Regions from separate parts of the Pseudomonas bijieensis genome, predicted to be linked through region 4. Evidence: predicted binding sites of a transcription regulator. Region 4 holds the regulator's gene; each other region holds the start of a gene.
The links. Region 4 encodes FliA, which starts transcription of late flagellar genes. Its sites were predicted from a motif close to CTAAAGTTTNNNNNNNNNNNGCCGNTAA; they were not measured.
Positions count from the first base shown of each region.

Region 1: GN234_RS19280 (methyl-accepting chemotaxis protein) is a predicted target of FliA. The motif match lies at 2,786-2,813, and genes of this name have one in related genera.
Region 2: GN234_RS25345 (methyl-accepting chemotaxis protein) is a predicted target of FliA. The motif match lies at 5,282-5,309, and genes of this name have one in related genera.
Region 3: GN234_RS27885 (methyl-accepting chemotaxis protein) is a predicted target of FliA. The motif match lies at 5,676-5,703, and genes of this name have one in related genera.

Region 1 is NZ_CP048810.1:4,417,873-4,425,748, reverse strand. It holds gene GN234_RS19285 (aldose 1-epimerase family protein) at 1-453, opposite strand, end outside; gene GN234_RS19280 (methyl-accepting chemotaxis protein) at 699-2,675, opposite strand; gene GN234_RS19275 (LysR substrate-binding domain-containing protein) at 2,863-3,783, opposite strand; gene GN234_RS19270 (NorM family multidrug efflux MATE transporter) at 3,942-5,336, shown strand; gene GN234_RS19265 (putative bifunctional diguanylate cyclase/phosphodiesterase) at 5,445-7,115, opposite strand; gene rep (DNA helicase Rep) at 7,388-7,876, shown strand, end outside.
Region 2 is NZ_CP048810.1:5,726,471-5,734,346, forward strand. It holds gene GN234_RS25315 (amino acid permease) at 323-1,744, shown strand; gene arfB (alternative ribosome rescue aminoacyl-tRNA hydrolase ArfB) at 1,856-2,269, shown strand; gene GN234_RS25325 (MFS transporter) at 2,266-3,465, opposite strand; gene GN234_RS25330 (hypothetical protein) at 3,568-3,762, opposite strand; gene GN234_RS25335 (hypothetical protein) at 3,840-3,983, opposite strand; gene GN234_RS25340 (transporter) at 4,126-5,148, opposite strand; gene GN234_RS25345 (methyl-accepting chemotaxis protein) at 5,412-7,037, shown strand; gene GN234_RS25350 (PepSY domain-containing protein) at 7,117-7,422, opposite strand; gene GN234_RS25355 (glycerophosphodiester phosphodiesterase) at 7,574-7,876, opposite strand, start outside.
Region 3 is NZ_CP048810.1:6,282,734-6,290,609, forward strand. It holds gene GN234_RS27855 (patatin-like phospholipase family protein) at 3-1,082, opposite strand; gene GN234_RS27860 (PepSY domain-containing protein) at 1,328-1,636, shown strand; gene GN234_RS27865 (PepSY domain-containing protein) at 1,636-1,947, shown strand; gene GN234_RS27870 (response regulator transcription factor) at 1,947-2,615, shown strand; gene GN234_RS27875 (sensor histidine kinase) at 2,612-3,925, shown strand; gene GN234_RS27880 (Na+/H+ antiporter family protein) at 4,200-5,516, shown strand; gene GN234_RS27885 (methyl-accepting chemotaxis protein) at 5,745-7,424, shown strand; partial or broken gene trhP (prephenate-dependent tRNA uridine(34) hydroxylase TrhP) at 7,732-7,876, opposite strand, start outside.
Region 4 is NZ_CP048810.1:2,377,425-2,385,300, reverse strand. It holds gene flhF (flagellar biosynthesis protein FlhF) at 1-429, shown strand, start outside; gene fleN (flagellar synthesis regulator FleN) at 546-1,376, shown strand; gene fliA (RNA polymerase sigma factor FliA) at 1,373-2,119, shown strand; gene GN234_RS10280 (chemotaxis response regulator CheY) at 2,287-2,658, shown strand; gene GN234_RS10275 (protein phosphatase CheZ) at 2,677-3,462, shown strand; gene GN234_RS10270 (chemotaxis protein CheA) at 3,493-5,748, shown strand; gene GN234_RS10265 (protein-glutamate methylesterase/protein-glutamine glutaminase) at 5,797-6,927, shown strand; gene GN234_RS10260 (flagellar motor protein) at 6,927-7,667, shown strand; gene motD (flagellar motor protein MotD) at 7,683-7,876, shown strand, end outside.

The sequences.
Region 1 (7,876 bases), 2.0 Mb from region 4:
GGTCAGCAGCTCACCATTGTCCATGCCGGGATGGCCGACCCATTCGTAGCCACAGCGAGTCACCAGTTCATTGAAACCTTCGAGCCAGCCCAGTCCGCCTCGACCATTGAGCTCAATGAACGCCGGATTGACCACTTCCTTGACGGGCGAATCCCAGCCCATGCGCACATTCCCGACCGAAGCCTGCAGCACGTTCATGCCGCGGGTCGGGACGACGGAAAGCTTCAGGGTACCGTTGTCGATGTCGACGATGCTGACGCCTTCCTGGCGGCCACCGTGCAAGGTGCGCATCGTCACGGAAAAGGGCTTGCCGGTCTTCACGCCCAGTTGCTGGCTGGTGATTTGCCAGGGTTGAGCGGCTTTATCCGTATCCAGCAGGACGTAATCCCAAGCCATCGCATGGGAGGCAGCGCTTAGAGCGCCAAGGGTAACGAGGAGTTTGAGCGGAGTCATGGTCACGACCTTTTATTGGAGTTGTGCGGTTTTTATAGACTTGAAGAAACGTTTCAGCAAGCTTAAAAACAGCAATATCCTTAAAAAGCAACGACCAGCGGGTTGGAAGTTTTCGGTGGGAGCGAGCTTGCTCGCGATAGCGGTGGGTCAGATTGAGATGATGTGGACGGGGCTGCCGTCATCGCGAGCAAGCTCACTCACAGGAGGTCTGGGTGAGCTTGCTCGTGACAGCGGTGCAAGACGCTTCAGCGGAACCGATCGACCTCTTGGCGCAGGTCCTGGGCCAGTTTTTCCAGTTCCTTGGCGGTGAGTGCCAGGTTCGAGACCACTTGCCGCTGTTCGCTGTTGGCCATGGCGATGCTTTGCAGGTTACTGCTGAGCAAGGTCGCAGTACTGCTTTGTTCCTGGGTGGCGGTGGTAATCGCCGCAAATTGCTGGCCGGCCGAGCGACTTTGCTCGTCGATGCGCGCCAGGGCCGAGGCCACGTTGGCGTTGCGCGACAGGCCTTCCTGCATCAACAGGTTGCCCTGCTCCATCGTGCTGATGGCATTGCCGGTTTCCTGCTGGATGCTGTTGATCATGCTGGAAATTTCGTCGGTGGCCTGGCGGGTGCGAGATGCCAGGCTGCGGACTTCATCGGCCACCACGGCAAAACCACGGCCCTGCTCGCCTGCGCGGGCGGCTTCGATGGCGGCGTTCAAGGCCAGCAGGTTGGTCTGCTCGGCGATCGAGGTGATAACGCCAACGATACCGCCGATTTCCTGCGAACGCTGGCCCAAGGTATTGATGACCGTGGCGGTGCTGTTCAGCGCACCGGCGATCTGTTCCAGGGACGACGACGCTTCATCCATAGAGGTCCGGCCAATGCGGGTTTGCTGGGCGTTTTCCTGGGCCAGGCGCTCGGTGTTGCCCATGTTGTCAGCAATGTTCAATGAGGTCGCACTGAACTCTTCCACCGCGCCGGCCATGCTGGTGATTTCGCCGGACTGCTGCTCCATGCCTTCATACGCCCCACTGGACAATCCGGACAGCGCCTGGGCGCGGCTGTTGACCTCCTGGGAGGCCTTGCGGATGTGCTCGACCATGGTCGACAAGGCCTGGCTCATCTGGTTGAAGGCACGGGCCAACTGACCGATCTCATCATGACTCGACACATTCAAGCGCACGCTCAGGTCGCCAGCGCCCAAGGCTTCGGCCTGGCGAACCAGATCGCCGAGCGGCGCCAGTTTGCTACGCAACAGCCACATCGCCGAGCCCACCGCCAACAACATCGCCAGCAGGCTGCCAATGGCCAGCTGAGTACCGACGCTCCAGGTCACGGCGCGAATCTCGGCTTTCGGCATGCTCGCCACCACCGCCCACGGCCCGCCCTCGAACGGTACGGCAACGCTGTAGAAATCTTCGGCGGTATCGGTCCAGAACGCCCCCTTGCCCGGTTTCTTGACCAGCCCAACGATGGTCGCGCTCGCCTGGTCCAGCGCCTGCACGCCGGCCGGCGGCACCAGCCATTTGTTCTGTTCATCCAGCAAGGCCAGCGAACCGGTCTGGCCGATGCGGAAGCGCTTGAGGTTCTCGAACTGCGCATTCTGCGCGTCGGTGTAGTCGAAGCCTACGTACAACACGGCAATGATCTTGCCGCTGCTGTCGCGTACGGGCGTGTACTGCGACATGTAGAAGCGTCCGAAAAGCAGGGCTCGACCGATGTAGCTCTGCCCGCTGATCACCGGACCGTAGGCCGGGCCGGCACGGTCGAGCACGGTACCGATGGCCCGCGTACCGTCCTGTTTGCTGACTGAGGTACTGACGCGGATGAAATCGTCGCCGCTGCGCACGAAAACCGTGGCAACCCCGGCGGTCATCGCTTTGAAGTCATCCACTTCCTTGAAGTTGTTGTTCAACACTTCGCCGCCCAGGCTCAAGCCGGGGGTTTGTACGCCCGCCACCGTCACCGGCTGGTCCGGATGCACGCTCAGGCCGGCGCTGAAGCGCTTTTCGAACAGGCCGGCCAACCGTTGAGTACTCTCGCGCAAGGTACTGTGGAACGTATTGAGCTGATCGGCCATCAGACGCGCTTCGCTGGCCAGGTGCTCTTCACGGGTGGCGAGGTTGGCAGTGTCCAGCGAACGCAGGGCGAAAACGGTACTGCCGGAGATCACGATCGCCAATATCACAGCGAGGGCAAGGCCTAGCTGTGAGGCGATCCGGGCACGGGGTTGAGACATGACGGCTCCTGGCCGAGAGACCGGATCATCCTGATCACGCTCGCACGCTCGGCATTCTATTCGGGTGAGGTGAAAGTTGGCCCTTTCTGCACGAAGGTTCCATGCTCACGGATTCGGCGGCAAAGCCAAATACTTGAGCGGTTCGCAAGGATTAATGCCAAGCGGCTATCACGCCAACTACAACGTTTCAGCCCAAACGCTGCACGTCAGGTAATTGCATGGCCTTTACTTCACCCTGAAGGAAGTCGCTGAGCCGGCGCAAACGTTCACCACCCGGGCGGGTTTTTGGCCAGACCAGGTAATAGTGTTCACCGCTGGCGACAGCGGTCGGCCATGGCAAGCTCAGGCGCCCCTGGGCGACATCCTCGGCCACCATCAGCAGGTCGCCCATGGAAACACCATAGCCGCGTGCCGCCGCGATCATGCCCAGCTCCAGGGTATCGAACACCTGTCCCCCCTTGAGCGAAACCTTGTCGGACAGGCCCATGCGCTGCAGCCAGTTGCGCCAGTCCCGGCGATCCGGCGTGGGATGCAGCAGTTCAGCGCTGGCCAACCGCGCCACATCCCAGGGCTGGTCATTCAACAGGTTCGGCGCGCCCACCGGGATCAACTCCTCGGGAAACAGCAAACTGGCCTCCCAGTCGGCGGGAAAGTGCCCGTTGCCCAGCAATACGGCGCAATCGAAGGGCTCGACGTTGAAGTCCACCGAATCGATGTCCATCCAGGCACTGGTCAGTTGTACTTCGTTGCCGGGCTGCAAATGCCGGAAGCGACTCAGGCGCGCCAACAACCAGCGCATGGTCAGTGTGGAAGGCGCTTTCATGCGCAGGATGCCATCCTCGCCATGCAAGGTATGACAGGCCCGCTCCAGCGCCATGAAGCCCTCACGTACCCCCGGCAACAGCAACCGCGCCGCCTCGGTCAGTTGCAGGTTGCGCCCGCTGCGCTGGAACAGCCGGCAGGCAAAGTGATCTTCCAGCGTGCGAATGTGCCGGCTGACCGCGCTCTGGGTGATCGACAGCTCTTCAGCGGCCCGAGTGAACGAGCTGTAGCGCGCCGCGGCTTCGAATGCCCGCAGCGCATAAAGAGGCGGAAGACGACGAGACATCGCAAAAGCTCCATGGCGTTGTTTGCCAACCCTACCAGAAACCCATCCAGCATGAGTTTTAATCATGCCAGCGATCTTTTTTATCCTTTTGTGCAATCGGCCGAGAGCGCCGAGAATCGTCGCTTTACTGCCTTGTTTGAACATGGAGCGTGATGATCATGCGGCATCCTGTGCGTACCGAACTCTGGGCCATCCTGCGGCTGGCGGGGCCGTTGATTGCCTCACAGTTGGCGCACATGCTGATGGTGCTCACCGACACCGTGATGATGGCGCGCCTGAGCCCCGAAGCCCTGGCCGGCGGCGGGCTCGGGGCGGCCACTTATTCGTTCGTGTCGATCTTCTGCATTGGCGTGATCGCCGCGGTGGGCACCCTGGTCGCGATCCGCCAGGGCGCGGGCGATGTCGAAGGCGCGACCCGGCTGACCCAGGCCGGGCTGTGGCTGGCCTGGCTGATGGCGCTGATGGCCGGGTTGCTGCTGTGGAACCTCAAGCCCGTACTGCTGATGTTCGGCCAGACCGAAACCAACGTACTCTCCGCCGGACAGTTCCTGCTGGCGCTGCCGTTCGCCCTGCCCGGCTATCTGAGCTTCATGGCCCTGCGCGGCTTCACCAGCGCCATTGGCCGGGCCACACCGGTCATGGTGATCAGCCTCGGCGGCACGGTGGCCAACTTCCTGCTCAACTACGCGCTCATCACCGGCATGTTCGGCCTGCCGAAACTCGGCCTGATGGGGATCGGCCTGGTCACGGCCATCGTCGCCAACTGCATGGCCCTGGCACTGGCCTGGCACATCCATCGGCACCCGGCCTACCGTGCCTACCCCCTGCTCGACGGCCTGTCGCGGCCCAATCGCCAATACCTCAAGGAACTGTGGCGCCTGGGCCTGCCGATTGGTGGCACGTACGCGGTGGAAGTCGGGCTGTTTGCGTTCGCCGCGCTGTGCATGGGCACCATGGGCAGCACACCGTTGGCCGCCCACCAGATCGCCCTGCAAATCGTCTCGGTGGCGTTCATGGTGCCGGCGGGGATGTCCTACGCCATCACCATGCGCATCGGCCAACACTACGGCGCCGGGCAGTTGCCGATGGCGCGCCTGGCCGGTCGGGTCGGGATTGGCTTTGGCGCGGCGGCCATGCTGGCGTTCGCCATGGTGTTCTGGTTGCTGCCCCATCAATTGGTCGGCCTGTTCCTGGACCACGACGACCCGGCGTTCCGCGACGTGATCAACCTGGCCGTGAGCCTGCTGGCCGTGGCGGCATGGTTCGAGCTGTTCGACGGCACGCAAACCATTGCCATGGGCTGCATCCGCGGACTCAAGGACGCCAAGACCACCTTCCTGGTTGGCCTGGGATGCTATTGGCTGATTGGCGCGCCGTCGGCGTGGTGGATGGCATTTCACCTCAACTGGGGGCCGACCGGCGTCTGGTGGGGCCTGGCCCTGGGGCTGGCTTGCGCGGCCGTGAGCCTGACCCTGGCGTTTGAGTGGAAGATGAAGCGGATGATTCGCAGTGAGCCTGGGCAGCAACGTTTCGAGGTCGTTCAGACTGAGTGAGCATCCCTTGTGGGAGCGAGCCTGCTCGCGATGGCGATGTGTCAGTCAATATAGCTGCCGACTGGTCTACCGCTATCGCGAGCAGGCTCGCTCCCACAGGAATTTGTATTAGCTCATTTCCAGTGTGGACTGCTGATTGCCATCGAATGTCAGGTATTCAACCAATTCAGGCAGCGGCAACGGCTTGCTGATCAAAAAGCCCTGTACCTGGTCGCAACCAAAGCCGCGCAGCAGGTCCAGTTGCTCCCGGGTTTCCACACCTTCAGCCACCACCTCCAGGTTGAGGTTGTGGGCCAGGTTGATCATGGCGTGCACCAGCTTGCGATTCTCTTCGCGCTGCTCCATGCCGCCGACGAAGCTCTTGTCGATCTTGAGCAAGGCGATGGGCAGGCTGTTGAGGTGCACGAACGAGGAGAACCCGGTGCCGAAGTCGTCCAGGGAGAAGCGCACCCCCAGGCGACCCAGGGCATCCATGGTCTGCTTGACTAGCTCGCTGCGGCGCATGACGGCGGTTTCGGTGAGTTCGAATTCCAGCCATTGCGCCTCGACCCCCCGTTCGGCAATCAGTCGGCTCAGGGTCGGCAGCAACTGGCTGTCCTGGAACTGCCGGAACGACAGGTTGACCGCCATGTGCAACGGCGCCAGCCCCCGCTCGCGCAGGGCCTGCATGTCCCGCAGCGCCCGGGAAATCACCCAGTAGCCCAGTGGCACGATCAGGCCGCTCTGTTCGGCCAGCGGCACGAACTCACTCGGTGGCAACAATCCGCGTTCGCCATGACGCCAGCGCACCAACGCTTCGAGGCCGACAATGTGGCCGCCATCGAGGTTCAGCCGTGGCTGGTAATGCAGCTCCAACTCGTCACGGCGCAGTGCCCGGCGCAGTTCGCTTTCCAGGTCGGCGAGGCTGCGGGCGTTGCGGTTGATGCGCTCGTTGAAGATATGAAAGGTGCAGCCCTGGGTGCTCTTGGCCTGCTGCATGGCGATGTGGGCGTGCCACATCAGCGGATCGGCGCCGGCCTGGGCACGAGCGTGGGCAACGCCCAGGCTGCAACCGATCAGCAGGCTTTCACCGTCCACCCAATAGGGCTCGGCCAAGGCTTCGGTAATGCGCTCGGCCATCCACTCGGCCCGTTGTGGCGCGCGGCGGGTGTCGATCAGCAGGGCGAATTCATCGCTGCCCAAGCGCGCCAATTGATCGCCGGCCTCGAGCGAGCTCTTGAGTCGCGACACCACTTGCAGGATCAAGCGATCACCGGCCTGATGGCCAAGGGCGTCGTTGGCGTGACGGAAGTTGTCCAGGTCCAGGTGACCGAGGGCCAGGCCCCGGCCATCGTTTTCCGCCAGACGTGCCGCCAGCAGCGTCTGGAAACCCTGGCGATTGGCAATGCCCGTCAACGGGTCCTGTTCGGCAAGGCGCTGCAAGGTGTTTTCCAGCACGCCACGTTCGCGCACATGGCGCAGGCAACGACGCAGGGTCGCGGTGTCGAGGGCATCACGCACCAACCAGTCGCTGACGCCGTCGGGGGCCAGCGCCGGTTCGTGCTCAAGCAACAGGATAGTGGGCAGGCTGCAACGGCCCGGCGCCGGTTGTAACGCCGCAACGGTCAGCAGTACCGCGTTGCGGTTATCTTCGAACAGGCTGCTGACTGACTCCCAGCTCGGGGCGCTGATCAACACGACCGAGGGCCCCATGGGCGCCAGGCACTCGCGCAATATTGCTGACCACGCAGGCTCTTGGGCCAATAACAGCAAACGCAAGGGTTCGACAGGCGTTGACAAGCTGACTCCCTAGACTCTGCAAGGTGGTAGGCGCCGGGCATTATGACGCGCCGATGGGCAATGACCAATGCCAATGGTTCTCAAACACGCGCTTCCGGTGGTTTTTTCCACTCGAAATCCTGTGCTGGACGCAATTGGCCCCACATCCTGCGTGAAAGTAGCAGAAGCGGCAAATGACAATGCGGTGTGCGTCACAAGTCGGACAGAGCAGCACAATTCTCTGAGCCTGTTAAAATGCCGGCCCATTTCGCAAACGAATCCCTGACTCTGTCATGTCCCGACTCAATCCCCGGCAGCAAGAAGCCGTGAACTATGTCGGCGGCCCTCTTTTGGTGCTCGCCGGCGCAGGCTCCGGCAAGACCAGCGTAATCACCCGCAAGATCGCGCACCTGATCCAGAATTGTGGCATCCGCGCCCAGTACATCGTCGCCATGACCTTCACCAACAAGGCCGCCCGGGAAATGAAGGAGCGGGTCGGCGGCCTGCTGCGCGCCGGTGAGGGCCGTGGCTTGACGGTTTGTACCTTCCACAACCTGGGCCTGAACATCATCCGCAAGGAACACGCGCGACTGGGCTACAAACCGGGCTTCTCGATTTTCGACGAGACCGATGTCAAGGCCCTGATGACCGACATCATGCAGAAGGAATACTCGGGCGACGACGGCGTGGACGAGATCAAGAACATGATCGGCGCCTGGAAAAACGACCTGATCCTGCCGCCAGAAGCCTTGGAAAACGCCCGCAACCCCAAGGAGCAGACC
Region 2 (7,876 bases), 3.3 Mb from region 4:
CGATTTTTGCCTATCAAGCCGGCCTGTACCGGTGTTTGGCTGCGCTGTAAGAAAAAGCTGCCGAAGAGGTCGGTTTGACGGGTTTTCCGACACTTCGCAGCGCTTGTTTCAAACCGGCGGGACGGGTCAGATGCGCGGCAGACCTGATGTACGGGGTGCGCGGGTGTCTGGTCGCGGTGGGGCAGCGGTGTACAATGCGCCGCGTTTTACTGTGACCCTTCGCGTACCCACGCATTTTCAAGGTTATCCGCCTTGTTCACTCCGCCACGCCACGAGCGTGTCGGGTTCGATTTCGTCACAGATAAAAACAAATAGGTGACGCATGACCGTTGTAGAAAATACGCATTCAGGCGAGCTGAAGCGCGGCCTGAAAAATCGCCACATTCAACTGATCGCCCTCGGCGGCGCGATCGGTACCGGCCTGTTCCTCGGTTCGGCGGGCGTACTGAAATCGGCCGGCCCATCGATGATCCTCGGCTACGCCATTTGTGGTCTCATCGCTTTCATGATCATGCGCCAGCTGGGTGAAATGATCGTCGAAGAACCCGTGGCCGGTTCCTTCAGTCACTTTGCCCACAAGTACTGGGGTGGTTTCGCCGGTTTCCTGTCGGGCTGGAACTGCTGGATTCTTTACATCCTGGTGGGCATGTCCGAGCTGACCGCGGTCGGCAAGTACATCCATTACTGGGCCCCGGAGATCCCGACCTGGGCTTCGGCAGCCGCGTTTTTCATCCTGATCAACGCCATCAACCTGGCCAACGTCAAAGTCTTCGGCGAAGCCGAATTCTGGTTCGCGATCATCAAGGTCGTGGCGATTGTCGGCATGATTGCCCTGGGCAGCTACCTGCTGGTCAGTGGCCATGGCGGCCCGCAAGCGTCGGTGACCAACCTGTGGTCCCACGGTGGATTCTTCCCCAACGGCGTGAGCGGGTTGGTGATGGCCATGGCGATCATCATGTTCTCCTTCGGTGGCCTGGAAATGCTCGGTTTTACCGCCGCCGAGGCCGACAAGCCGAAAACCGTGATCCCCAAGGCCATCAACCAGGTGATCTACCGGATCCTGATTTTCTATATCGGCGCACTCGTGGTGCTGCTGTCCCTGACCCCTTGGGACAGCCTGCTGACCACCCTCAACGCTTCCGGCGATGCCTACAGCGGCAGCCCGTTCGTGCAGGTGTTCTCGATGCTGGGCAGCAACACCGCCGCGCACATCCTCAACTTCGTCGTGCTGACCGCCGCGCTGTCGGTGTACAACAGCGGCACCTATTGCAACAGCCGCATGCTGCTGGGCATGGCCGAGCAGGGCGATGCGCCCAAGGTCTTGGCCAAGATCGACAAGCGCGGCGTGCCGGTGCGTTCGATCCTCGCCTCGGCGGCCGTGACGCTGGTGGCGGTGCTGCTGAACTACCTGATCCCGCAACATGCGCTGGAGCTGCTGATGTCGCTGGTGGTCGCGACCCTGGTGATCAACTGGGCGATGATCAGCTACTCGCACTTCAAGTTCCGCCAGCACATGAACCAGACCCGTCAGACACCGCTGTTCAAGGCGCTGTGGTATCCGTACGGCAACTTCATTTGCCTGGCGTTCGTGGTGTTCATCCTCGGCGTAATGTTGCTGATCCCCGGCATCCAGATTTCGGTCTATGCGATTCCGGTGTGGGTGGTGTTCATGTGGGGGTGCTACGTCATCAAGAACAAGCGCAGTGCCCGGCATGAGCTGGCTGTGGCGGCTGCCGCCAAGTAAGCGATCCCCTAAAACAACAAACCCGGCCGAGCGCCGGGTTTGTTGTTTTAGGGGAAGGTGTTGTCCGGGGGATTCGCGGTATCCTGTGGGGCCTGATACCGGACGCTTTCCATGCTGGCGATTTCCAACACCGTGCACATCCCCGACGCCGAGATCGAGCTGACGGCCATCCGTGCCCAGGGTGCAGGTGGGCAGAACGTCAACAAGGTTTCCAGCGCCGTGCACTTGCGCTTCGACATTCCGGCCTCGTCGCTGCCTGAATTCTACAAGGAGCGGCTGCTGGCCCTGCGCGACAGCCGCATCACCAGCGACGGTGTGCTGATTATCAAGGCACAGCAATATCGCACGCAGGAACAGAACCGGGCCGATGCCCTGGAGCGTCTGGTCGAACTGATCCTCAGCGCCACCAAGGTCGAAAAGAAACGCCGCCCGACCAAGCCGACCCTGGGTTCGAAAAAGCGTCGCCTGGAATCCAAGACCAAGCGCGGTTCGATCAAGGCTGGGCGCGGCAAAGTGGATTTCTAGTTTCTTTCCCGTTCCTGGCGATGCTTTGGCGCCTGTCGGTACAGGTAGATGCTCAATGCCAGGCCACCCAGGGCCGCCAGTGCGGCGAACAAGAAGATCGAGGCAAAGCCAAAACCTGCTGCAATCGCGCCGGCCAATGGCCCGGTGATCCCCAACGACAAGTCAATGAACAGCGAATAAGCGCCCACCGCCGCGCCACGGCTGGAGGCCGGCACCAGGTTGACCGCTTCCACGCCCAGCGCCGGAAACACCAGGGAAAAACCGAAGCCGCTCAACGCCGCGCCCGCCAAGGCCCAATGGGCATCCGGAGCGAGCCACAGCAGCAACAACCCCAGGGTTTCCACCGACAGGCAGGCAATCGCCACGCGAAAGCCGCCCAGGCGGTTGATCAGGTTGCCAAAGAGCAAACGCGCGCCGATGAAGCTGGCGCCGAACAGGCTCAGGCACAGCACCGCGTTGTCCCAGTGCTGCGTTGCGTAATACAGGGTGATGAACGTGGCGATGGTGCCAAACCCGATGGAGCCCAGGGCCAGGCCACAGCCGTGGGGCAGGACGCGTCCCAGCACGTGCATGAACGGCAGGCGCTCGCCTGCGACGATGGGCGCGGCGGTTTTGCGCCAGGCCAGTGCCAGGCCCAGCAAGCCCAACAAGATAATACTGACGCCCATGCTCCACAGTCCCAACGCATTGACCAGCCACACACCCAGCGGCGCGCCAATTGCCAGCGCGCCGTAGCTGGCGATGCCGTTCCAGGAAATCACCTTCGCGGTATTCGCCGCGCCGACCCGGCCAATGCCCCAGCCAATCGAACCGGAGCCCACCAGGCTTTCCGCGCTGCCCAGCACCAGGCGACCGATCAACAGGCTGATCAGGCTGAACACTGGCAGATGGGGCGTCCAGGCAGACACCAGCATGAACACACCGCTCAGACCGCAGCCGGCGAGGCCGAACATGACCGCACGCTTGCTCCCCAGGTTGTCGATGATCTTTCCTGCATAAGGACGGCTGAGCAGGGTGGCCAGGTACTGCACGCTGATCACCAGCCCGGCGATCACCGCGCCGAAACCCAGCTCGCCGTGGACATATCCAGGTAGCACGGCCAGGGGAATACCGATGTTCAGGTAGCCAATGAATGTGAACAGGACGATGGAGACGACTTGCAGCGTGACCGCCAGGGGGCGCTGGGAATCTGACATGAGGAAAAGGTCCACGGAGCAGCAGGATAGATAGGCTGCTTATGATAACGGCGAGCGTGGTGGCTGGTCTTGGAAAAGTAAAACTATTTGCCCAATGGTTGCTCAGCGATCGTTTTGTCCGGCGACCAGGTGCGTGGTGACCAGTGCGGCGAGGGCGTTTTCTTCGGTGCCGAAACGAGCCAGCAGGGCAGCTTGTTTCTCGGGAGAAAGGCGTGTCCAGATCTCGACCATTTTCTCGGCGGTGCCGATCAGTACGCTGGCCTGGGCTTCGCTGAAGGTCGGGGTGTCATCGGTCATGGTGCGGGGGCTCGGGATTCAGGCAGTGTGGAAAGCGCATATTAGCGCTTTCCACACGGTCTGGTGGTGCGGGTGAATCAGTCTTCGCTGTCGGCCTGGCGGCGTTCAGTGGCTTCTTTCGGCTCGGGTTGCTGGGCGTCTGGTTGCCCCCCGGCTTGTAGCGTGGTCGTCTGCTCAGTGTCGTGCAGGCTTGGGAAGGGGAGATTAGGGATCTCGTGCATATCGCGCTCCTCGCAAAGTCTGTTGATAGATCTGGTAGATCCGCGCTTTTAAAAAGCCTGGGCAGGATACCCCAGGAGAAATGACAAAAAGACTTTTAAATCCTGGTGTGCCGACAAAAGGGGTTGTCTGGACAGGTCATGCTCAATAGTCGCGGCGCTTGCGAAAGGCCCAGCGGCCAGCAATCAACGTGAAGGTCGCCACCAGCGCCACCAGGATCCAGAAGCCTTCGGGATCACCGGCAAGCGGCACGCCACCGACGTTCATGCCAAAGAACCCGGCAATGATGTTGATGGGCAACGCCAACACTGTGACCACTGTCAGGGTGAACAGGGTGCGGTTGCTTTGTTCGTTGAGGTTGGCGGCGATTTCTTCCTGCAACAGCTTGATCCGTTCGCTCAACGCGGTGAGGTCGTTGATGATCAGGGCGAATTCCTCGGTGGATTTGCGCAGTTCCTTGACGTCTTCTTTCTGCAACCATTGCGGCGGGCGGTTGAGCAGGCGCAGCAACGAACCCGGCTCCAGGGCCAGCAGGCGTTGCAGGCGCACCAGTACCCGGCGGTTGCTGCCCAGCTCGGCGCGGTTGGTGGACAGCCGCGAGGACAGCAACTGATCTTCGACCAGGTCGACGCTGAGGCTGGTCTTGCGCACGATCTGGGTCAGCACTTCGCCCTGGTCGCGCAGCAAGTGCACGAGTAATTCCACTGGCGAGCGAAAGCACTCGCCGGCCTTGACCGACGAGCGCAGCTTGTCGACCGAGTGCAGGGGCTGCAAGCGCGCGCTGACGATCAACCGACTGTGCACGCACACCCACAATGTGGAGACATCCGAGGACACCATGTTGCTGAGGTTGAACACGACGTCGTTCACCACGGCCAGCAACGCCGAGTCGACATGCTCGATGCGGGTCGAGCGTGAACCTTCGTGCAAGGCTTCGAAAAACTCCTGAGGCAGGGCCAGGTGATTTTTCATCCAACGCTCGCATGCGGCATGAGCCAGGTTCAGGTGCAGCCAGAGGAATTCATCGGCGTCTTGCGGGTGTTGCAGGCTTTGCAGGGCCTGGGCCGAATCGATCTCCCGGCCACGTTCGCCAGGTCGAAAACGAAACCCGTAAAGCAGGCCGAACAGGTCCGGATCGCGATGGCTTTGGTCGATGCTGTGGTTCATGAAGTCTCGCTGGCGGGAAGTGCCTGTCGCAGCGGCCACAGGTTCACTTGTAGGCATCATCGCAAGCTTTCTTGAAGGTTTTGTGACGATTCCATGGGCACCGCCCAACTGGCCCTACCGGTGGTCGCCAAGGCTCAAGCGTGCCCCAGACAGGCCGATGGCTTGTACATATCCCCCCGTATTCGGGTTGCGACGCGGTGTGTTGCGGACATGGAGGTCGGGACATCGTTCCTGTTCTTTTCGCTGCTTAGAGATTGCTCCCCATGTTTTTACAGAAATCCCTCAGAGCCCAGATCCTTGCCCTGTTGAGCGGCAGCCTGTTGGCGATGTTGCTGATCGCCCTGGCGTCCTTTCATTTCCTTTCCAACGGTGTCCAGAACTATCACAACTTGATCGAGGGTCCGTTGCGTGCCTCGCAGTTGATCGATGAGGCCAACCTGCAGTTCAAGGTGCAGGTGCAGGAATGGAAAAACGTCCTGCTGCGCGGCAAGCAGCCGGCGGATCTGGATAAATACTGGAAGCAGTTCGAGGAGCGTCAGCGTGATGTCCAAGGCATCCTCGGCGAATTGATCGGGCGTGCTGGTGTGCCGGCCCCCGTCAAGACGCGTATCGAGGCCCTGCGCGATGAGCATCGTCAGTTGGGCGCGGCTTACCAAAAGGGCCGTGATGCCTTTGTCGCCTCCGGTGGCGATCCAGCGGCGGGCGATGCGGCGGTCAAGGGCGTGGACCGTGCGGCCAGTGAGCAAATGAGTGCGCTGGTGGTGGAGCTGCGCAAGCTGGGCACCGAGCAATCGATGCTGATCAGCGCCGGTGCCGATCGCACGATCATGCTCGGCACGGTGATCATGCTGGTGTCGGGCATGTTGATTGGGTTGTTCAGCCTGTGGTTGGTCAATCGCAACCTGGTTCAACCGATCCGTAACCTGATCGAATACGTGACCCGACTCAGTCATGGGCGTTTCGCCGAACGTGTGACGAGCAACCGTCAGGACGAACTGGGCAATCTGGCGGTAGCGGCCAACACACTGCGTGATTTCCTTGCCGAAACCTTTACCCGCCTGCAACGCAGTGCCACGGAACTGGACAGTGCCAGCGGTGAGCTCAATGCCATCGCCAGCCTGATGAGCCAGGGCACCAGCGAGCAATTCGAACGCACCGATCAGGTGGCGACGGCGATGAACGAAATGTCCGCCACGGCCCAGGAAGTGGCCCGCCATGCCGCCGACGCGGCGCGGGCGGCCGATGATGCCGATCAATCGGCGCAACAGGGCGAGCAGGTCATGCAAGGGACCATTCGCACTATTACCCAAATGCGCGGTGAGATCGCCAACACGGCCACGGTCATCCGTCAGTTGGAAACCGACAGCGGGCGCATCGGCAAGGTGCTGGAGGTGATCCGCGGGATTGCCGAGCAGACCAACCTGCTGGCCCTCAACGCTGCCATTGAAGCGGCGCGGGCCGGGGAGGCGGGACGCGGTTTCGCGGTGGTTGCCGATGAGGTGCGTAGCCTGGCCCAGCGCACTGCGTCGTCGATCATCGAGATCAACCAGATCATCCAGACTGTACAAACCGGTGCGGTGGACGCGGCCCACGCCATTGAGAGTGGACAGTCCCGCAGCGAAGAAAGCGTGGAGCAAGTGACCCAGGCCGGTGCGATGCTCGAGCGCATCACCCAGGCAGTCGAAGCCATTCGCGACATGAACCGCCAGATCGCCACCGCTGCCGAGGAGCAGACTTCCGTGGCCGAAGACATTTCGCGCAACCTGACTGAAATCACCTGCATAGCCAGCACTAACCTGGACAATGTGCAACGCACCGAAGCCGCCAGTCGGGATCTGCATGGCTTGTCGGGGCAGTTGAATGAAGTGACGGCACGGTTGAGTGCCTGACGGTAGTTCGCGTTAGTTATCGATAAACGCAAAAGAGCCGCGCAACCCCAAGGTTACGCGGCTCTTTTCTACTGATGGATCAAGTGTCTTGCTTGTTGCTCAAGACCTTGCCGGTCGTGGCATCAAAGTCCACGTCGAATTCTTTACCGTCGGCGGTTTTCAATTCGACTTCATACTCATAACCGTTGAAATGATTGTCCAGGTCGGTGTCGGTGATGGTCGCGCCCGGGTGCAACTTCAGGGCTTCTTCGTTCATCGATTCAAGGGACTTGATCTTGCCTTCCTTGACCAGTTGTGGGATCTGGTCGATGCGCACATCGGCCTGGGCCAGGCCAGCGGTGAGGGTCAGGGCGGCAGCGGTGAACAGGGCAGTCAAAGTTTTCATAAGTTCTTTCCTTGGTGTCATTAAGGGAGGAGTCGTTTAAGTGGTGCCAGATTATCTGTGGCAACTTAATTCACCCTTAATTCGAAAAAACTTCTGAAGTGCCGAGTGGGGGCCTATGGGGCAAAGTCCTCCCCCATAGGCGTGTTCGGGTTCAGTAGCCGTTCTTTTCCAGTAACTGCGCGACGCTGCCAGTCTCGGGGCGCTTGAAGTAGTTGAGCAGTTCACTGGCGCGGTTGGTGAAGATGCCATCGACGCCGGCATCCATGACTTTCTTGAAGTCCACCGCTTCATCCACGGTGTAGACATGCACCAGCAGACCCTGGTCATGGGTGTACTGGTTCATCCACGGTTGCACCAGGTCCGAGTAACTCTGGCTACCGCCGTGGGTCAAGGCGGCGGACGGTCCGGTGCCTATCGCACCCTGAGCCTTGGCGTACTGGACCCACTTTTCGAA
Region 3 (7,876 bases), 2.8 Mb from region 4:
GACTAAAGGGTCAGCAAACGCTCGCCCAGGCCACCGTTGGCTGCCAGTTCAAGAAACTCGTCACCGAGCCGGCGGCTCTCGTCCATTGCCGTGCGCCAATATTTGCGGCGGCTCGGGTCATCGCCCATGAAGCGCTTGAAGTCGTTGCGGTCCGGCAGTTTGCCGTAGGGCAGGCGCGCCAGGTATTCCCGGGATGGTGCCAGCAACAGCACGTCCTGCAGGCGGTCGACGTTGCCCCGGCGCCACGGCAGGCCCTTGTCGAACCAGCCGGGGATGACCCGGTCGGTGAAGTGCGGATACAGCACGATGTCCTCGCCGCTGTACGGCAGGTCGAGGTGGTAGTCCAGCAAGCCGCCATCGCGGTAGGTGCCGGCACCGGCGCCCGGCAGGTCGCGCACGCCCTCCATGATCATCGGGATCGAGCCCGAGGCCAGCAGGGCCTGGCGCAGGTTGCCAGCGGCCAGGGGCACGAAGCGCGACGGAAAGTCATTCAACGGATGCAGGGGCGGGGCCAGGCGCGGGTCATGGATGATCAACCGTTCGAAATGCCGCGACAGCCGCGCACGGCCTCGCAGGTTGTCGGCGATCACCGATGACAACCCCAGGCCCAGCCGGCCGCGATGATCCTGGGCGAGCAGGCCGTGGCTCTTGACCACCATGATATTGAGCCGGTATCGCGGGTTATCGAGGATCGAAGTGTCGCGCCCTTCGAGCAAGTCATCGAGCATGCGCTGCGAGCTCTGGCTGACCCCGGCCATGGTCACGCCTTTGGCGAAGCTTTGTTCGTTGTACAGGGTGCCCAGGCGCCGGATTCCTTCGGCGGCGTCTGGCAGGCAGGCACTGGCGAAGCGCCAGGCGCCCACCGAGGCGCCGATCAGCGAGCGTTCCCGCGGCGCGGCGGGCAGCCATTGGTCGAACAGCGCCAGGTCCAGTCCCTGGATACCCAAGGCCTTGGGACCACCGGCGGCGCCCGGCAGGATGCCGACGTCGGCGGCGTTCAGGCCGGCCTGGCGAATCCGCCCGAAGGCACGGGGGCCGGCCTTGAGGGTAAGGGCGGGGAACTTGATGTGGATGGCGGTCATACCGGCCTCGAATGCAAACAAGCGGACAATTATAGCGACACAAAACCCTGTGGGAGCGAGCTTGTTCCGGGCGGCGTTCCGACGATGGCGGTCTGTCAGTTGATATTGATGTGACTGAGCTGGCGCTATCGCGAGCAAGCTCGCTCCCACACACTATTGATGTGGGTTCCATGATGGCCATTCAGTTTCAGTTAAGTTCACCCCGATACAGTCCCCCGGCAAAGATTATAAAAAGGAGACAATCCATGAACCGCCTGACTGCCTTTTTCATCGCGACCCTCATGGCCCTCGGCGCTGGCCTGGCTCACGCACGAGACCTCAACAACGACGAAGCCCGCAAACTGCGAGACGCTGGTACCATTCTGTCCACTGAAAAACTCGACGCCATTGCCCTGGCCAAACACCCTGGCGCCACCTTGACCGATACCGAACTGGAAGAGGAGTACGGCAGGTACATTTACCAGGTGGATCTGCGCGATACGAAGGGCATTGAGTGGGACCTGGAATTGGACGCCACCAACGGCGAGGTACTCAAGAATCATCAGGATACGTAATGAAGCTTAATCTGCGCGCCCATAGTCGATGGGCGCTGGCGCTGTTGGCGTTTTGTTCGCTGGCCGTAGCCCGGGACCTGGACCAGGACGAGGCCCTGCAACTGCGCCAGCAAGGCGTGATCCTGCCGCTGGAGCAATTGTTGCAACAGGCGCTGGACCTGCATCCCGGCGCCAAACTTCTGGAAGCCGAGTTGGAGGAGAAACACGGCGTCTATATTTATGAGGTCGAGTTGCTGGACACCGACGGCGTCGTGCGCGAGTTGGACCTGGAGGCCGCGACCGGCCGCTTACTCAAAGATAAGGAAGACTGATGCGCCTGCTTCTGGTGGAAGATCACGTGCCCCTGGCGGACGAATTGATGGCGGGGCTGACACGACAGGGCTATGCCGTCGATTGGCTCGCCGATGGTCGCGATGCGGTGTACCAGGGCAGCAGTGAGCCCTACGACCTGATTATCCTCGACCTTGGCCTGCCGGGTGTGCCGGGGCTGGAGGTACTGGCCCAGTGGCGCGCCGGCGGCCTGGCCACACCGGTGCTGATCCTCACTGCCCGCGGGTCCTGGGCCGAGCGCATCGAAGGCCTCAAGGCCGGTGCCGACGATTACTTGACCAAACCTTTTCACCCCGAAGAACTGCACTTGCGGATCCAGGCGTTGCTGCGCCGTTCCCATGGTCAGGTCAACCAGCCGACGCTGAAGTCGGCCGGGCTGCACCTGGATGAAGGGCGACAATGCGTGGTCCGCGACGGCACCGACATCCAGCTCACGGCCGCCGAGTTTCGCCTGTTGCGCTATTTCATGCTGCATCCCGAGCAGATCCTTTCCAAAAGTCATCTTGCCGAACACCTGTACGACGGTGAGACCGAGCGCGACTCCAACGTGCTGGAAGTCCACGTCAATCACCTGCGACGCAAGCTGGGACGCAGCGTCATCGAAACCCGTCGCGGCCAGGGCTACCTGTTCGGCGGGCAGGCGCAGTGAGATCCATCCAGCGACGCCTGAGCCTGGGCCTGATCGGTGTGATGGTGGTGGTCGGCCTGGTGCTGGCGCAGACCAGCCTGTGGCTGTTCGAACTGGGCTTGCAGCGTTATCTGGAAGCGGGCCTGCGCAACGACAGCGAGAACCTGCTGGTGGCCCTGGTGCGCGGCCCGCAGGGTTTGCAATTGGATGAGCGACGTTTGTCGCCGGCCTATCAGCGACCTTTTTCCGGACATTATTTCCGCATCGATTTTGCCGATGTGCACTGGCGCTCCCGTTCCCTGTGGGACCAGGAATTGCCCCGGCTCGACCACCCGGGCCTGCACAGCAACCTGCAACTGGGCCCCGAGGGCCAGAAGCTGCTGGTGCTGCGTACCGACTATCGGCGGCTCGGCCAGGCGATTTCCATCAGCGTGGCCCAGGACTACACGCCGGTGCGTGACAGTTTCCGAAGGATGCAGCAGGTTAGCCTCGGGCTCGGGTTGGCGGGGCTGCTGCTGATCCTGTTGCTGCAACGCATCACCGTGCGCCGCGCCTTGCGTCCGCTGGACCGGGCCCGGGAGCAGATTGCCCAGTTGCAGCGCGGGCAGCGTTCGCAACTCGACGAACAGGTGCCACGGGAGCTGGAGCCGCTGGTGACACAAATCAACCATCTGCTGGCCCACACCGAAGACAGCCTCAAGCGTTCACGCAACGCCCTGGGCAACCTCGGCCATGCCTTGAAAACCCCGCTGGCAGTGCTGCAAAGCCTGGCTTCGAACGAAAAGCTCGACCCGTATCCCGAGTTGCGCAAGCTGTTGCTCGAGCAATTGGAGCAGGTCCGGCAGCGCTTGAACCGCGAACTCAACCGCGCCCGCCTGTCCGGCGATGCCTTGCCCGGCGCGCATCTGGACTGCGACGCCGAACTGCCAGGATTGCTGGCCACGTTGAACATGATCCACGGCGAACACCTGCACCTGAGCTATGTCGCCCCGCCAGGCCTGCACTTGCCCTGGGACCGTGAGGACCTGCTGGAATTGCTCGGCAACCTGCTGGACAACGCCTGCAAATGGGCCGACGCCGAGGTACGCCTGACCATGACCGAAACAGCCGAGGGCTTCAGCCTGGCCGTGGAGGACGACGGCCCGGGCATCCCCAAGGACCGCCGCGACCAGGTGTTCAGCCGGGGCACGCGGCTGGACGAACAGACCGATGGACACGGCCTGGGCCTGGGCATCGTGCGGGACATCGTCGACACCTGGGGCGGCCTGCTGGCGTTGGACGACAGTGAATGGGGTGGGTTGAAGGTGGTGATCGAATTGCCCAAGCGCTGATGTCTGCGCTAACCCTTTATAGCCGTGCCATAGATTCTCTGTCTGGCTTGGCCCCCTGTGGGAGCGAGCCTGCTCGCGATGGCGTTGGGTCAGCCACATCAATGTCGACTGGCAGACCGCTATCGCGAGCAGGCTCGCTCCCACATTGGTCTGTGGTGATTGCAAACCTTGTGAAAACCCGCCCCACGGCCCTTGCAGCTTGCCGCCGCTTGCTGCAAAGTCGCGACCTTTTTTGTCCGGTGGCTTTCCATCGCTGTGCTTTGAGGTAACGATGATAAATGCAGTAATTGCTGCGGTAGGCGTCATGCTGGTACTCAGCCTGTCCCGCGTGCATGTGGTGATCGCGCTGATTATCGGCGCGTTGGTGGGTGGCCTGACAGGCGGCCTGGGGATCGAGGCGACGCTCAAGGCGTTCAATGCCGGCCTGGGTGGCGGTGCGACGGTGGCGTTGTCCTATGCCTTGCTCGGAGCCTTCGCCGTGGCGATTGCCAAGTCCGGCATGGCCCATGCCTTGGCCGACAAGGCCCTGGCCCTTGTGGATCGCCAGGACGCCGCTGGCGGCTCGGGCGTCAAGTGGGTCCTGATCGGTCTGCTGGGAACGGTCGCGGTCGCCTCCCAGAACATTTTGCCGATCCATATTGCCTTCATCCCGCTGCTGGTGCCGCCACTTCTCTATGTGCTGACCAAGTTGCAGTTGGACCGCCGGTTGATCGCCTGCGTCATGACCTTCGGCCTGATCACGCCCTACATGTTCCTGCCGGTGGGCTTCGGCAATATCTTCCTCAACGAAATCCTGCTGGCCAACATCGCCCGCAGCGGCGTGGACGTCAGCGGCATCAACGTTACCCACGCCATGGGCATTCCGGCGCTGGGCATGGTGTTCGGCTTGCTGTTGTCGTTGTTCTCCTACCGCAAGAAACGCGTCTACGACCTGAAGAAAATTGCCCGGGTCGAGCAAGTGGCCGTGCGCTACAACCCGCTGAGCCTGATGGTGGCCGGGTTTGCGGTGGCGGCGGCGTTCGCGGTGCAGCTACTGGTGGACTCGATGATCATCGGCGCCCTGGTCGGGTTCCTGATTTTCTCGCTCTCGGGAGTGGTGCGCTGGCGCGAAACCGACGACCTGTTCACCGAAGGCATGAAAATGATGGCGATGATTGGCTTCATCATGATCGCCGCCTCGGGGTTCGCCGAAGTGATGAAGGCCACCGGTGAAGTCCAGAGCCTGGTGGAAACCTCGGCGGCCTGGATCGGCCACAACAAGGGCATCGGTGCGCTGATGATGTTGTTGGTGGGGCTGCTGGTGACCATGGGCATCGGCTCGTCGTTTTCCACGGTGCCGATCCTGGCGACGATTTTCGTGCCGCTGTGCCTGCAACTGGGCTTCAGCCCGCTGGCGATCGTCTGCATCGTCGGCACCGCCGGCGCCCTGGGCGATGCCGGTTCGCCCGCCTCGGACTCGACCCTGGGCCCGACCTCCGGCCTGAACATCGACGGCCAGCACCATCACATCTGGGACACCGTGGTCCCGACCTTCATCCACTACAACCTGCCGTTGCTGGTGTTTGGCTGGGTGGCGGCGATGGTGTTGTAATCCGAGACGGCGTTGCCTGCATCGCGAGCAGGCTCGCTCCCACAGGGGACTTGCAGTGGACACAACATCTGTGAACACCTCAATCCAATGTGGGAGCGAGCCTGCTCGCGATGGGGCCCTCCAGATTCAATACCTCCCTCAAGCCTTGTTCACTTTGTCCTACAGTTTTGCCGTGCCTTGCCGTTAATACAGCTAACCACGCCAATAACACCAACAAGAGTGAACAGCATGCGCCTGAGCCTGAAGGCTAAAGTCCTGTCCCTTGCGATACTGCCGGTATTGCTGTCCGCCGTGATCATCAGCCTGACCACGGCTTTCATCTTGAAGGAACAAGCTGGCAAAGAAGTCCAGCAGACTCGCGAACGCCTGCTCAGCGAGGCCAAGGCCACGCTGCAGAACTACGTGGCGGTGGGCCTTACCGCCATCAAGCCGCTGTACGATGCCGCAGCTGCGGGCGATAACGAGACACGCGCCCAGGCGATCAAGCTGCTGTCGAATATCAGTTACGGCAAGGACGGTTATTTCTTCGGCTACGACTCCGAGACCATTCGTCTGTTCAAGGCCAACAGCCCCGATGGCGTGGGCAAGAGTTTCAAGGACAACCGCGACCCGAACGGTGTCTACGTCAACCGTGACCTGGTGAAAGTCGCCAAGGACGGGACGCATTATCTGGAATACAGCTCGCCGCTGCCCGGTAGCAAGGACCTGGTGCCCAAGCTCGGCTACACCGAATACCTGCCCAAGTGGGACCTGGCGGTCGGTAGCTCGGTCAACCTGGACGGCATCGAAGCCCAGGTGGCGCTGGTGGAAGCCAAGGTCCACGATCGCCTGCAAGGCGTGATCTTGAGCATCGTCGGGATCGCCGCGGTGGTGTTGCTGGTGATTGCGGTGGTGGGCCTGGTGCTCGCCAATACGATCCTGCGTCCCCTGCACCTGATGAAAGACAACCTCGACGACATCGCCGCGGGTGAGGGCGACCTGACCCGTCGTCTGGCCATCACCAGCCAGGACGAACTCGGTCAGTTGGCCGGTTCGTTCAACCGCTTCGTCGACAAGATCCACGGCCTGGTGCGGCAGATCACCGACATGACCTCGCAACTGACCGGCCTGGTGACGCAAGTCTCCGAACAGGCCCAGCGCTCCGAGCAGGCCATGGAGCGCCAGCGCCACGAAACCGATCAGGTCGCCACGGCGATCAACGAGATGTCCTCGGCTGCCCAGGAAGTCGCCCGCAGTGCCCAGGGCGCCGCTGTCGCGGCCCAGCAGACCGACGAGGAAGGGCAGTCGGCCAAGCGCGTGGTGGCTGGCAGCATCCAGCAGATTCATGCGTTGGTGAACGATATTCGTAGCAGCGGCGTGTCCCTGGACAGCTTGCAGCAGGACGTGGCCTCGATTGTCAGTGTGCTCGGGGTGATTCGTTCGATCGCCGAGCAGACCAACCTGCTGGCCCTCAACGCCGCCATCGAGGCCGCGCGTGCCGGGGAAGCGGGGCGTGGCTTCGCCGTGGTGGCCGATGAAGTACGGGCCCTGGCCAGCCGGACCCAGCAGAGCACTCAGGAAATCCAGGGCATGATCGACCGCCTGCAATCAGGCACCCATGCGGCGGTGGAAGCGATGCGCCGTTCCAGTGAGGCCGGCGATGGCACTTCGGAACGGGCCAACGAGGCGGGTGCTTCCCTGGACACCATGGCGCAGTTGATCGGCACCATCAATTCGATGAACGCCCAGATCGCCAGCGCTGCCGAGGAACAGACCGCAGTGGCCGAAGAAATCAACCGCAGCGTGCATCAGATCGCTGTGGCGGTGGACAGTGTCGCCGACGAAACCCAACTCGGCGCCCAGACTTCCCGCAGCCTGGCCGACCTGGGCCAGCGCCTGGGCCAACTGGTGGGGCAGTTCCGGATCTGATCCCGTCGCAGCAGGAGCTGCCGAAGGCTGCGATCTTTCGCTCTCGATCCAGATGTTTTCGCCTGGGCTACCAGGCCTTATCGGAAGCGGAGGATCGCAGCCTTCGGCAGTTTCTGCCGGGCACGGCAGGCCATCCCCAACCCTGTGGGAGCGAGCTTGCTCGCGATGACAATTTCCAGCCGAGCGCAGTTGTGGCGAGGGAGCTTGCTCCCGCTGGGTTGCGAAGCAGCCCCAAACGCTTGGGACCGCTGCGCGCTCCAGCGGGAGCAAGCTCCCTCGCCACGAATGGATTTCAGGCGGGCGCTCCCTGCACATCGCGCATCAACAACCCAAACCGCAAATCCACCGCATCCGGAATCGGCACGTACACCACATGCCCATCCCCCGGCGCCACCTCGATGCTCTGGCCTTTGACGTCCTGCAACTGATGCAGGTCGAAGTGGAAGTTGCCC
Region 4 (7,876 bases):
AAGCGCGTCGTACTGATCGATACCGCCGGCCTGCAAGCCAGCGATCCGGCCCTGCGCATGCAGCTCGAAAGCCTGGCCGGACGCGGCATCAAGTCAAAAAATTATCTCGTGTTGGCAACCACCAGCCAGAAACAGGTTCTAACCGCCGCATACCACAGCTACAAACGCTGCGGGCTGGCCGGCTGCATCCTGACTAAGCTGGACGAAACGGCAAGCCTGGGCGAGGTGTTGAGCCTGGCGATCGGTCATGAACTACCGGTGGCCTACCTGACCGACGGGCCGCGGATCCCGGATGATTTGCATCTGCCGCGCCGTCATCAACTGGTCAGCCGTGCCGTGAGTGTGCAAATGCAGGAAGAACCCAGCGAAGAAGCCATGGCTGATATGTTCGCTGATATCTACCACAGCCCGACCAAGCAGGTTGGCTGAGGTAATCATGAATATTTTTTGTACCTACATCGATGGTCTGCCATGCATTGTTCCGTATGCGAACGCGCAGCCAGTAATGTGGCCTCCGTCTAAGTAAGACAAGGTAAAGAACGAACATGGGCAGCATGCATCCCGTACAGGTGATCGCGGTGACCGGCGGCAAAGGTGGCGTCGGGAAGACTAACGTGTCAGTGAACTTGTCCCTGGCTCTGGCAGAGCTTGGCCGACGGGTCATGCTGCTGGACGCCGACCTGGGCCTGGCGAACGTCGACGTGCTCTTGGGGCTTACACCCAAACGCACCCTGGCGGACGTGATCGAAGGCCGTTGCGAATTGCGCGACGTGCTGTTGCAGGGGCCAGGCGGGATTCGCATCGTGCCGGCTGCCTCCGGCACCCAGAGCATGGTTCACCTGACCCCGGCCCAGCACGCCGGCCTGATCCAGGCTTTCAGCGACATCGGCGACAACCTCGATGTGCTGGTGATCGACACCGCGGCCGGTATCGGCGACTCGGTCGTCAGTTTCGTACGCGCGGCCCAGGAAGTGTTGCTGGTGGTCTGCGACGAACCGACGTCCATCACCGACGCCTATGCCTTGATCAAGCTGCTGAACCGCGACTATGGCATGAATCGCTTCCGCGTCCTGGCCAACATGGCCCAGAGCCCGCAGGAGGGCCGCAACCTGTTCGCCAAGTTGACAAAGGTCACGGATCGCTTCCTGGACGTCGCCCTACAATACGTCGGCGCCGTGCCCTACGACGAAAGCGTACGCAAGGCCGTCCAGAAGCAACGTGCCGTTTATGAAGCCTTTCCACGTTCCAAATGCGCGCTGGCGTTCAAGGCGATCGCCCAGAAGGTCGATACCTGGCCGTTGCCGGCCAACCCGCGCGGGCATCTGGAATTTTTCGTCGAGCGTCTTGTGCAACAAACAGCAGGGCCCGTGCTATGACAGCCAGCGGTTACAACCATCTCTACAAAAAATCGGCACGGGACGCCCAGTACGAATTGATCGAGCGTTACGCGCCACTGGTCAAGCGTATCGCCTACCACTTGCTGGCGCGGTTGCCGGCCAGTGTCCAGGTCGAAGACTTGATCCAGGCGGGCATGATCGGCCTGCTCGAAGTGTCGAACAAATACGACGCGAGCAAGGGCGCCAGTTTCGAGACGTATGCCGGTATTCGCATTCGCGGGGCCATGCTCGATGAAGTCCGCAAGGGCGATTGGGCGCCACGCTCGGTGCACCGCAATACCCGCATGGTCAGCGATGCAATTCGGGCAATTGAAGCTAAAACCGGGCGTGACGCTAAAGATCACGAGGTTGCGGCCGAACTCCAGTTGAGTCTCGATGATTATTACGGGATTTTGAACGATACCTTGGGCAGCCGCCTGTTCAGTTTCGACGACCTGTTGCAGGACGGTGGTGAACACGAGGGACTGCACGAGGATGGCGCGAGTGCTCACATGGAGCCATCGCGTGACCTGGAAGATGAACGTTTCCAGAGCGCGCTGGCGGATGCGATTGCCAATTTGCCGGAGCGTGAGCGACTGGTCTTGGCGCTGTACTACGACGAAGAGCTGAACCTCAAGGAAATCGGTGAGGTCCTGGGGGTCAGCGAATCGCGGGTCAGCCAGTTACACAGCCAGTGCGCGGCCCGTTTGCGGGGGCGTTTGGGGGAGTGGCGAGCGCGTTGACAGGCAGTGTGGGGACACTGCGAACGAGGCTGGCCTGGCAAGTACTGCGCCAGTCTCCATCCGTTGTGCTCCAGACCGTTGTCGAGTGTTGTGCCGGATTGATTGAAATGGCGCGTCCAGGTGCTGGGCGCGTTTAAGACTGCTTGGAGGTCGAATTGGACAAGAACATGAAAATCCTCATCGTTGATGACTTCTCAACGATGCGGCGGATCATAAAAAACCTGTTGCGTGACCTTGGGTTCACCAACACGGCCGAGGCAGATGACGGGACCACTGCGCTCCCGATGTTGCACAGTGGCAACTTCGATTTTCTGGTCACCGACTGGAACATGCCGGGCATGACCGGTATCGACCTGCTGCGTCAGGTGCGTGCCGACGAAAAACTCAAGCATCTTCCGGTGCTGATGGTCACTGCCGAAGCCAAGCGCGAGCAGATCATCGAAGCGGCCCAGGCCGGTGTCAACGGCTATGTGGTCAAACCCTTCACGGCCCAGGCGTTGAAAGAGAAGATCGAAAAAATCTTCGAACGCATCGGTTAACGGCGCCACGGGGGAGCTATGGACAACGAATCTTCAATGGGCGATTTCGAATCGACCCTGAAAAAACATGCCCGCGAACTGGTCGACAGCCTTGAAAAAGGTCGCTTTGGCGATGCGGTTCAAATGATCCATGAGCTCAACCAGACCCGTGACCGCGGTCTGTATCAGGAAGTGGGCAAGCTCACGCGTGAACTGCACAGCGCGATTGTCAATTTCCAGATCGACCCGCATATGCCGCAGGCCGAGGAAGTCTCGCAGATCACCGACGCCACCGAGCGTCTGGGGTATGTGGTCAAGCTGACCGAGGCCGCGGCCAACCGCACCATGGACCTGGTGGAAAGCGCAACGCCGCTGGTCAATGGCCTGAGCGAAGAAGCCCAGGCCTTGAGCACCGACTGGGGTCGGTTCATGCGTCGAGAAGTCGGCGCTGAAGAGTTTCGGGAACTGGCCCGTCGGGTCGACGGTTTCCTGACGCGCAGCAGCACCGAGAACCGCGCCGTAGCAAGCAACCTCAACGACATTCTGCTGGCCCAGGACTATCAGGACCTGACCGGCCAAGTGATCAAGCGTGTGACCCAACTGGTCACCGAAGTGGAAAGCAACCTGCTCAAACTGGTGTTGATGGCCAGCCAGGTCGACCGCTTTGCAGGTATCGAACACGACCGTGAAGCGATGCTTGCTGAAAAAGATCCACAAAAACATCTCTCTCAGGGTGAAGGTCCGCAAATTCATGCCGATAAAAGAGAAGACGTTATGTCCGGTCAGGACGATGTGGACGATTTGCTGTCCAGCCTTGGATTCTGAGTTTTAGCCCTGTTTTAGGAGCAGCCATTAATGAGCTTCGGCGCCGATGAAGAGATCCTTCAGGATTTCCTGGTTGAGGCCGGCGAGATTCTAGAGCAACTGTCCGAACAGCTGGTCGAGCTGGAAAGCCGACCTGATGATGCGGATCTGCTCAATGCAATTTTTCGCGGTTTCCACACTGTAAAAGGAGGCGCCGGCTTCCTCCAGCTCAACGAGCTGGTGGAGTGCTGTCACATTGCCGAGAACGTGTTCGACATCCTGCGCAAGGGTGAGCGTCGCGTTGATTCGGAACTGATGGACGTGGTGCTTGAAGCGCTGGATGCGGTCAACAGTATGTTCAGCGAAGTGCGTGAGCGCTCGCCGATTACCCCTGCCACCCCCGAGCTGCTCGCCGCGCTGTCGCGCCTGGCCGAGCCGCAATCGGCTGACGAAGCGGCGCCGGTTGCCGAGGCAGTGGTCGAAGAACCGGTCGCCGAGGAATCGGGCGACATCACCGATAACGAATTCGAACAACTGCTGGACTCCCTCAACACCGTCAAGGCCCAGGCCGAGGCGCCGGCCGCTCCGGTTGCACCCGCTGCGCCGGCCGCCGATGGAGCTGCCAGCGATGAAATCACCGATGCCGAGTTCGAGTCGCTGCTCGACCAGCTCCATGGCAAGGGCCAGTTCGCACCTGATGCCGTCGTCCCGTCGGCGGCCCCGGCCGCCCCGAAAGCCGCGGGCGACAGCTCGGACATCACCGACGATGAATTCGAAGCATTGCTCGATCAGTTGCATGGCAAGGGCACCTTTGCCGTGGACGCACTGGATTCGGCCATCGCTTCGGCGCCGACACCGGCCAAGCCTGCTGCCGCTGCCGCGGGTAGCGACCTGATCAGCGACCACGAATTCGAATCACTGCTCGATGAGCTGCATGGCAAGGGCAAGTTCAGCGAAGTCGGTACCGCTTCTGCCGCGCCTGCCGCCGCCACTGCGGCAGCACCCGCGGCCAAGGCTGTGCCCAAACCCGCGGCCAAGGCACCGGAACCCAAGGCCGAGCCCGCCAAGCCCGCCGCTGCTGCCCCGGCACCCGCCCGCGCTCCAGCGGCTGCGCCAGCGGAAAAACCGGCCAGCGAAGCCGAAACCACCGTTCGGGTCGATACCGCACGCCTGGACGAGATCATGAACATGGTCGGCGAGCTGGTGCTGGTGCGTAACCGTCTGGTGCGCCTGGGCCTCAACAGCCAGGACGAAGCCATGTCCAAGGCCGTGTCGAACCTCGACGTGGTCACGGCGGACCTGCAGACCGCGGTCATGAAGACCCGCATGCAGCCGATCAAGAAAGTCTTCGGGCGCTTCCCGCGCCTGGTTCGTGACTTGGCTCGCCAGCTCAAGAAAGAAATCAACCTGGAACTGGTGGGTGAAGAGACCGATCTCGACAAGAACCTTGTCGAGGCCCTGGCCGACCCGTTGGTCCACTTGGTGCGCAACGCGGTCGACCACGGTATCGAGTCGCCGGAAGAGCGCGAAGCTTCAGGCAAGGTCCGCAGCGGCAGGGTGATCCTGGCTGCCGAGCAGGAGGGCGACCACATCCTGCTGTCGATCTCCGACGATGGCAAAGGCATGGACCCGAACGTATTGCGTTCCATCGCGGTGAAACGCGGTGTGATGGACAAGGATGCCGCCGACCGCCTGAGCGACACTGAGTGCTACAACCTGATCTTTGCCCCGGGCTTCTCGACCAAGACCGAGATTTCCGACGTGTCGGGCCGTGGCGTGGGCATGGACGTGGTGAAAACCAAGATTTCCCAGCTCAACGGTTCGATCAATATCTACTCGACCAAGGGTCAGGGCTCGAAGATTGTCATCAAGGTTCCGTTGACCCTGGCGATCATGCCAACCCTGATGGTGATGCTGGGCAACCAGGCGTTTGCCTTCCCGCTGGTCAACGTCAACGAGATCTTCCACCTCGACCTGTCGCGCACCAACGTGGTGGACGGCCAGGAAGTGGTGATCGTACGGGACAAGGCACTGCCACTGTTCTACCTCAAGCGCTGGCTGGTCAGCTCCGCGGCCCATGTGGAGCAGGGCGAAGGCCATGTGGTGATCCTTTCGGTGGGCACCCAGCGGATCGGCTTCGTCGTCGACCAGTTGGTGGGCCAGGAAGAAGTGGTCATCAAGCCGTTGGGCAAGATGCTCCAGGGCACCCCGGGCATGTCCGGCGCCACCATCACCGGCGACGGCCGCATCGCGTTGATTCTCGATGTGCCAAGCATGCTCAAGCGTTACGCCGCACGGCGTATTTGATTCTGGAGGGGCGGGGCCCAGGGCCGCGCCTCGTCTAACGGAGTGTTTATGGTAGTTAAAGTCCTGGTGGTGGACGATTCGGGGTTTTTCCGCCGCCGCGTCTCGGAAATTCTTTCGGCGGACACGAGCATTCAGGTCGTCGGTACCGCGACCAACGGCAAAGAGGCGATCGATCAGGCCCTGGCACTCAAGCCGGACGTGATTACCATGGACTACGAGATGCCGATGATGGATGGCATCACGGCCGTGCGGCATATCATGCAGCGCTGCCCGACTCCGGTATTGATGTTCTCGTCCCTGACTCATGAAGGCGCCCGGGTAACCCTCGATGCGCTGGATGCCGGGGCGGTGGATTTCCTGCCGAAAAATTTCGAAGACATTTCGCGCAACCCCGACAAGGTCCGGCAGTTGCTGTGCGAAAAGGTCCACAGTATTTCCCGCAGCAACCGGCGTGTCAGTGCCTACAGCGTACCCGCGCCAGCCCCTGTCGTGGCGCCAAGCCCGGCGCCGACGTCGTCGGGCAGCTTCAATCCAGCCCCGGTACGCAGCGCTCCGGCACCGACTCCTGCCCGTCCGGCGCCCGCCGCCACTGCGTCGTCGCCGGCCCCCAAGCGTAAAGCCTACAAGCTGGTCGCCATCGGCACGTCCACGGGTGGTCCGGTGGCGCTGCAACGGGTCCTGACCCAGTTGCCGGCCAATTTCCCGGCCCCCATCGTGTTGATCCAGCACATGCCGGCGGCGTTCACCAAGGCTTTTGCCGAACGCCTGGACAAGCTGTGCAACATCAGCGTCAAGGAAGCCGAGGATGGCGACATCCTGCGTCCCGGCCTGGCGTTGTTGGCGCCAGGTGGCAAGCAGATGATGATCGACGGCCGTGGCGCGGTGAAAATCCTGCCGGGCGACGAGCGCCTGAACTACAAGCCTTGCGTGGACATTACCTTCGGTTCCGCGGCCAAGTCCTACGGTGACAAAGTTCTGGCGGTGGTGCTCACCGGCATGGGCGCCGACGGTCGTGAAGGTGCGCGCCTGCTCAAGCAGGGCGGCAGTGCGATCTGGGCCCAGGACGAAGCCAGCTGCGTGATCTACGGCATGCCGATGGCCATCGTAAAAGCTGATCTTGCCGACGCAGTGTACGGGTTGGACGACATCGGTAGACACCTGGTCGAGGCCTGCCTGTAATGGATGTGCTTAGCCTGATCGGCATCATCATGGCGTTCGTCGCCATCATTGGCGGCAATTATCTGGAAGGCGGTCACCTGGGGGCGCTGGCCAACGGCCCGGCGGCATTGATCGTGCTCGGTGGCACCATTGGCGCTGCGTTGTTGCAGTCGCCCATGAGTGCTTTCAAGCGCGCCATGCAAGTGCTTATCTGGATCCTGTTCCCGCCGCGGGTCGACCTGGCCGGCGGTATCGACCGGGTAGTGAACTGGAGCCTGACCGCTCGCAAGGAAGGCTTGCTGGGGCTGGAAGGGGTGGCCGATGCCGAACCCGACAGCTATTCGCGCAAAGGCCTGCAATTGCTGGTGGACGGTGCCGAGCCGGAAGCCATCCGCAGCATCCTGGAAGTGGACTTCTACACCCAGGAAAGCCGCGATATCGAGGCGGCCAAGGTATTCGAGAGCATGGGCGGCTACGCGCCGACCATTGGTATTATCGGTGCGGTGATGGGGCTGATCCATGTAATGGGCAACCTGGCCGATCCGTCGCAGCTGGGCAGCGGCATTGCCGTGGCGTTCGTCGCCACGATCTACGGTGTGGCGAGTGCCAACCTGGTGCTGTTGCCCATCGCGGCCAAGCTCAAGTCCATCGCGTTACGCCAGTCGCGCTATCGCGAAATGCTGCTGGAAGGGATCCTGTCGATCGCCGAAGGTGAAAACCCACGTTCCATTGAATTGAAGCTGCAAGGCTTCATGGACTGATGGGGAGCATGGACCATGGCACGTCGCAGGCATCGTGAAGAACACGTCAACCATGAACGCTGGCTGGTTTCCTATGCCGATTTCATTACGTTGCTGTTCGCCTTTTTCGTGGTCATGTATTCGATTTCGTCGGTCAACGAAGGCAAGTACAAAGTCATTTCCGAGGCGTTGATCGGCGTTTTTACCGACTCCGACCGCGCCCTCAAGCC